Linked DNA regions of Variovorax sp. PBL-E5. Each later gene encodes a partner of the first gene's protein in a complex. Links are inferred from orthologs where the notes say so. Each region holds a gene or a part of one and is shown on either strand. Other genes may lie near its edges.

What was found.
Region 2: the proteins of WDLP6_RS06290 (region 1) and WDLP6_RS10260 are in contact, whole or in part, in a cryo-EM structure (PDB 9GE8), measured with the Escherichia coli proteins. The link is inferred for Variovorax sp. PBL-E5 from one-to-one orthologs.

The regions. Positions count from the first base shown.
Region 1 is NZ_LR594671.1:1,291,368-1,294,742, reverse strand. Bases 101-3,166 are described here. They hold WDLP6_RS06290 (ABC transporter permease), read right to left. Parts: upstream 2,859-3,166; coding sequence 342-2,858; downstream 101-341. Other genes in these bases: WDLP6_RS06285 (formate dehydrogenase accessory sulfurtransferase FdhD), read right to left, coding at 2,904-3,166; WDLP6_RS06295 (phospholipase D-like domain-containing protein), read right to left, coding at 101-310. Also shown: more of WDLP6_RS06295, read right to left, coding at 1-100; more of WDLP6_RS06285, read right to left, coding at 3,167-3,375.
Region 2 is NZ_LR594671.1:2,094,904-2,098,179, reverse strand. Bases 70-3,036 are described here. They hold WDLP6_RS10260 (ABC transporter ATP-binding protein), read right to left. Parts: upstream 1,936-3,036; coding sequence 1,204-1,935; downstream 70-1,203. Other genes in these bases: WDLP6_RS10245 (PLP-dependent transferase), read right to left, coding at 2,977-3,036; WDLP6_RS10250 (hypothetical protein), read right to left, coding at 2,703-2,906; WDLP6_RS10255 (arylesterase), read left to right, coding at 1,970-2,608; rlmB (23S rRNA (guanosine(2251)-2'-O)-methyltransferase RlmB), read right to left, coding at 450-1,196; WDLP6_RS10270 (LysR family transcriptional regulator), read left to right, coding at 70-430. Also shown: more of WDLP6_RS10270, read left to right, coding at 1-69; more of WDLP6_RS10245, read right to left, coding at 3,037-3,276.

The DNA.
Region 1 (3,375 bases):
GGAACAGAAGTCCGGTCGAATCGTTCGACAGGATGTAGTACTGCGCATCGATCGAGCGCTCGGCGTTGCGCACCATGGCAAGGCGGGCATCGAAGGCGGTCGTCCCTTCCGGCAGCAAACGAAAACCCGACAACGCAGGCGAGGCGGCCGGCGCACCGGCACGGGCCACGCGCGCGAGCCGGGTGTTCGCGACATCCGTCGGCGCATGCGTCGGCGTCTGCGCCACGGGCGGCGGCAGGCTGGCGCAGCCGGCCAGCGCGCCAGCGGCAGCGAAGACGCACAGGCGGATCCACGCCGATCCGATCTTCATCGACAGCCATTCGCTCACTTCGACGACACCCCTATTCGGCCGCACGGCGCAGCGTATCGACCACCGGCCGCCGCAGCACGTCGCGCAAGCCCCACCAGCCGGCGGCCAGCGCCAGCACCGCGCCGGCCAGCGCACCGCCCACCGGCACCAGCGGCGATGCGGTCCAGGTGAAGTCGAACACATAGTGCGCCAGCGCCCAGCCGATCACCGAAGCGACGAGGCTCGCGAGAAAGCCCGCCAGCAGCCCGACGCCGGCGAGTTCGGCGCGCTGCACCTGGCGCAGCAGGCTCGCGTGCGCGCCGACCGCACGCATGATCGCGAACTCACGCGCCCGCTCCTCGCGCGTGGCCGTGACGGCGGCGAACAACACCACCAGCCCGGCCGCGAGCGTGAAGCCGAACAGGAACTCGACGGCGCGGATCACCTGGTCGAGCACCCGCTGGATCTGGCCGATGGTGGCGCTCATGTCGACATTGGTCACGTTCGGAAAGGCGCGCACCAGCGCGTTGTCGAATCCCTTGACCTCGGGCGCACGGAATGCGCCCATGTAGGTGACCGGCACCTCCGCCAACGCGGCGACGGTGTACATCACGAAGAAGTTGGCATGCAGCGAGCCCCAGTCGACCTTGCGCAGCGAGGTGATGCGTGCGTCGCTCTGGATGCCGCCGATGTCGAAGCGCAGCTGGTCGCCGAGCTTGAGGCCGAGCGTGTCGGCCAGTCCTTCCTCGACGCTGAGCTCGCCCGGCGCGCCCGGCGTCCATGCGCCCGCGGTGACGATGTTGTGCGGTGGCGCCTCGACGCTGTTGCTGAGATTGAACTCGCGGTCGACCAGCCGCTTGGCGCGGTCGTCCGCATAGTCGTCGGGCGTGACCGGCTTGTCGTTGATGGCGACCAGGCGCCCGCGGATCATCGGGTACCAGTCGAACTGGCGCACGCCGCCATCACGCAGCGTCTTCTGGAAGGCCTCGCTCTGGTCGGGCATCACGTTGATCACGAAGCGGTTCGGCGCGTCGGGTGGCGTGGCTTGCCGCCAGCTCGAGACCAGGTCGGTGCGCAGCAGCACGAGCAGGATCAGCGCCAGCAGGCCCACGGCCAGCGCGCTGACTTGCACCACCGCGTAGGCCGGCCGTGCCGAGATCTGCCGCGTGGCCAGCACCAGCCAGCGCGGCGCGGTCGATTCGTTGACGCTGCGCCGCAGCAGCAGCACCGCGAGCCAGCTCAGCAGCGCGAACACGGCGACGGCCGCCGCGAAGCCGCCGACCGCGATCAGCCCCAGCTTGAGGTCGCTGCTGGCCGCGACCAGCAAGGCCGCGAAGCCCGCGATGCCGAGTGCCAGCACCGCGATCGATGCCGGCTTCAGGTTGCCGACGTCGCGGCGGATCACGCGCAGCGGCGGCACCTGCGCCAGCTGCAGCACCGGCGGCAGCCCGAACGCGAACAGCAGCGTGAACCCCATGCCCATGCCGAAGGCCACGGGCCAGAAGGTCGGCGCGGGCAGCGCGCTTTCGACCAGCCCCGCCAGCAGCAGCACGAACGCGTAGTGCACGCCGAAGCCGATGGCGACGCCGAGCGCGCTGGCGATCAGCCCGACCAGCGCGAATTCGAAGGCGTAGGCACCCGCAATGGTGCGCTGGCTCTGGCCCAGCACGCGCAGCATGGCACAGTCGTCCAGGTGGCCGGCCGCGAAACCGCGCGCGGCCAGCGCGACGGCCACCGCCGACAGCAGCGCGGCCAGCAATGCAACCAGGTTGAGGAATTTCTCCGCACGGTCCATCGTCTGGCGCATTTCGGGGCGGCCGCTCTCGAAGGACTCGAGCCGTGCGCCGCGCACTTCGCCCTTCTTGATCGTCGCGTCGGCGAAGGCGTTGAAGCGCTGTACCGCATCCGGCGCGCCCGCGACCGCAAAACGGTAGCTCACGCGGCTGGCCGGTTGAACCAGACCCGTGCGCGGCACATCGGCCTGGTTGAGCATCACGCGCGGCGCAAAGCTCATGAAGCCGGCGCCGCGATCGGACTCGAGCACGATCACGCGCGCGATGCGCAGGGCGGCATCGCCCAGCAGCAGCGTGTCGCCCATCTTCAGGCCGAGCGACTCGAGCAGCGACGCGTCGACCCAGGCCTGGCCCGGCGCCGGCACGTCGCGCGTGGTCTGGCCCGGCGCGTCGGGTCCGTCGGCCACCTGCAGGCTGCCGCGCAGCGGATAGCCCGGCGCCACGGCCTTGAGAGCGACCAGCTTGCTGGCGCCACCCTGCGCGTCGCTGGCACGGGCCATGGTCGGAAAACCGTAGGTGCCCGCGCTGTCCAGGCCGAGCGACCTGGCGCGCGCCACGAATTCGGCCGGGGTCGGGTTGTCGGTCGCGAGCACCGCGTCGCCGCCCATCAGCTGGCGTGCGTCGCGCTGCAGGCCACCCTTGAGCCGATCGGCAAAGAAGCCGACCGCCGTGAGCGCCGCCACCGCGAGCAGCACGGCCACGATCAGCAGGCGCAACTCGCCGGCGCGCAGGTCACGCCGCAGCGTGCGCCAACCAAGGCGTAGGGAAGCGTTCATGGTCCGACGATAGCCGAGCGGCCACCGCCAGCCAAGCCGAAGGATTTACCGGGTCCCGGCGAGCTCGGGCTGCAGCACCAGCCGGTCGACACCTGCGTAGCAGACGAAGCGGCGGTTCGTCGCGCGTCCGATCGCGCACAGGCCGACCCGCTGGGCGATCTCGTGGCCCATCTGCGTGATGCCGCTGCGCGACACCACGATGGCCACGCCCATCTGGGCCGACTTGATCACCATCTCGCTGGTCAGCCGGCCCGTGGTGTAGAACACGCGGCCGCCGGCCAGCCGCTGGGCCGGCTGCATCGCGATCCAGCCCGCGATGGTGTCGATCGCGTTGTGACGGCCCACGTCCTCGACGAAGGTCTGCAGGCTCACATCGTCGTCGCCCGCGCCGAGCGTGAACAGCGCGCAGCCGTGCACCGAACCGGCCGACTTGTAGGTGCTCTCCTGAATGCGGATGGCGTTGACCAGCGCGTAGAGCTGCGCCTGGGTCATGCGCGTGCCGGGCAGATGAAGACGG
Region 2 (3,276 bases), 800 kb from region 1 along the record:
GCAGGTGCAGGAGGAAACGCTGGCACGCGAGCCGCTGGTGCTGATCGGCCCCAAGGCGCTGCCGCGCCGCATGCGATTGGCCGACGTCGCGGCGCTGCCGCTGGTGATGCCCAGCGGCCCGAACGCACTGCGGCAGCTGCTCGAGACCTACACGCGGCCGCGCGGCCTGCCGTTGTCGATCGTGGCCGAGGTCGACTCCGTGCAGACCGTGCTGTCGCTGGTGGCGCGCGGCGTCTCGCACACGGTGCTGCCGAACAGCGCGTTGCGGCTGTGGACCTACGACCAGCCGCTGCACGCGGCCGCGATCTACGCGCCGGCCATCCGCAACCGGCTGGTGCTGGCGGTGCCGAAAGCCAGGCCGGCGACGCGGCCCGGCCGGCTGGCGGTGCAGCTGCTGCGCGCGCTGGCGCTCGAACACTACGGCAGCTGAGGCCGCGCCGCCCGGGTGCTCAGACCGTGCGTTGGCGCATGGCCTCGTACAGGCACACGCCGCTCGCCACCGAGACATTGAGGCTCTCGACCGCGCCCGCCATCGGAATGCTGATCAGCGCATCGCAGGTCTTGCGCGTGAGCTGCCGCATGCCTTCGCCCTCGGCGCCCAGCACCAGCGCGAGGGGCCGCTTCAGGTCGCACTGGTAGAGCGTGCCGGGTGCGTCGTCGCTGGTGCCCACGCACCAGATGCTGCGTTCCTTGAGTTCGCCCAGCGTGCGCGCGAGATTGGTCACCATGAAGTAAGGCACCGTCTCGGCCGCGCCGCTCGCAACCTTGGCGACCGTGGCGTTGATGCCGGCCGCATGGTCCTTGGGTGCGATCACCGCATGGGCGCCGGCGCCGTCGGCCACGCGCAGGCAGGCGCCGAGGTTGTGCGGATCGGTGACGCCGTCGAGCACCAGCAGCAGCGGCATCGTGCCGGCGGCTTCGAGGCCTTCGAGCAATTCGTCGAGCGAATGGGTCTGCGCAACCGGCTCGACGCGCGCGGCAACGCCCTGGTGCCCATGGCTGCCGCTGAGCTTGGACAGCCGCAGCCCGTCGGCCTCGACCAGCCGCACGCCGGCTTCCTGCGCCCGCGCGACGAACTGCCGCATGCGCGCATCGCGCCGGCTGGCATCGAACAGCACCTCGATCACCGATTTCGGCGCGGTCTTGATGCGCACGCCCACGGCATGAAAGCCGAAGATCACTTTGGGAGAAGACATGCCTGGATTATCGAGCGGCAGCCTGGACGGCCCCGGCGTGTTCGTCCAGGCTCACATGGCCTGCATCGATCGTGATGCGGCGCTCGCAGCGGCTGGCAATCCCGCGGTCGTGCGTCACGAGCACGAGCGTGGTGCCGAGTTCGCGGTTCAGGTCGAACATCAGCTTCATCACCTGCTCGCCGGTGGCGAAGTCGAGGCTGCCGGTGGGCTCGTCGGCAAGCAGCAGCGCCGGCTGCACGACAAAGGCGCGGGCCAGCGCCACGCGCTGCTGCTCGCCGCCCGAGAGCACCTTGGGGTAGTGGCCCAGGCGCTGGCCGAGGCCGACGCGGCCGAGCATCTCGGTCGCGGCCTTGCGCGCGTCCTTGCGGTCGGCCAGCTCGAGCGGCAGCATCACGTTCTCGAGCGCGCTCAGGTTGCCGAGCAGCTGGAAGCTCTGGAACACGAAGCCGACCTTGCGCGCGCGCAGCGCGGCACGCTCGTCCTCGTCGATCGCGAACAGGTCTTCGCCCGCGAGTTTCACCGTGCCGCGCGTGGGCGTGTCGAGCCCGGCGACGATCGACAGCAGCGTGCTCTTGCCCGAGCCGGAGGCGCCGACGATGGCGCAAGTCTCCCGCGTGCCGAGGGTGAAATCGATGTCCTGCAGAATGTCCAGCGTGCCGGCAGAGTCGGTGACCGACTTGAAAACGTGCTCGACGGCAACAATTGCTTCGGATCGGCCATCGGGTCGGAGTGAGGACATTGAAAGGTTTCGCTTGGTGAATCGACGCCACTTTATCTTGACCGCCGCGCTGGGCGGCATTGCGGGGTCTTGGGTCGATGCCTCGGCCCTGGCTGCGAGCGCGTCCGGCAAGGCGTCCGTGATCCTGGTGCTCGGCGATTCGCTGTCGGCCGAATACGGCCTCAAGCGCGGCGAAGGCTGGGTGCCGCTGCTGCAAAAGCGCCTGGTGGAGCAGAAGATCGCGGCCACCGTGATCAACGCCAGCATCAGCGGCGATACCACCTCCGGCGGGCGCGCGCGGCTGGCCAGCCTGCTTGCGCAGCACAAGCCCACGCAACTGGTGCTCGAACTCGGCGCCAACGATGCATTGCGCGGCCTGCCGCTCGCCAGCACGCAGGACAACCTGTTGCAGATCACGAAGACGGCCCAGGCCGCGGGCGCGCAGGTGCTGATCGTCGGCATCCAGGTGCCGCCCAACTACGGCAGCGACTACACGCGCCGCTTCGGTGCGATCTTCGCGGACGTGGCCGCCGCCACCAAGGCCGCGCTGGTGCCCTTCCTGCTCGCGGGCGTGGCGGATGCGCCCGATGCCGCGACGCTGTTCCAGGCCGACCGCATCCATCCGATCGCCGCCGCGCAGCCGCGCCTGCTGGACAACGTCTGGCCGGCGCTGCGCAAGCTGCTGCCCCGATAGCGGGGTCGCAGGCGCCACGAAAAAGCCGCCGCAGGCCATGGCCTGGGCGGCTTTGTTCGGGCTGTCTGTTGCGGCCGGTGCCGCGGATGGCGGCTCAACCGTTCTTGGTCGGCTCCGTCGGCACGGTCGGCGGGTCGCGCTCCAGCGAGGCCACGTCGGTTTCCGGGTCGCCCGGCGCCAGCCCATCGGTGCTCGGCCCCAGCTTGCGGTTGGCCTTTTCCCTCAGCTTCTCTTCCTTTTTCTTTTTCTTCGCAAGCTCTTTCTGGCGCTTCTCGTAGCCGTAATTTGGTGTTGCCACTGCATCTCCTTGGGGGCGCGGCAGTCCGGGTGACTGCACTGATGCGACTGTACGCGATAACCGGCGCGGTTCAGAGGGCCGCGAGGGCCTGTTCCAGGTCGGCGCGCAGGTCCTCGACGTCCTCCAGGCCGACCGAAAAGCGCACGAGCGTGCCCTTGTGCGGCCAGCGGGCGACCGTCGCATCACGCATCAATCCGATGTCGTAAGGCACGACCAGGCTGATCGGGCCGCCCCACGAATAACCGAGGCGGAACAGCTCGAGGCTGTCGCAGAAACGGTCGACCTGTTCGCTGCTGAAACTGGCGTCGAAGACGACCGAGAACAGCCCGGCCGCCAGATCGGCCGCGCCGCACAGGCGCAGCCAGTGCGC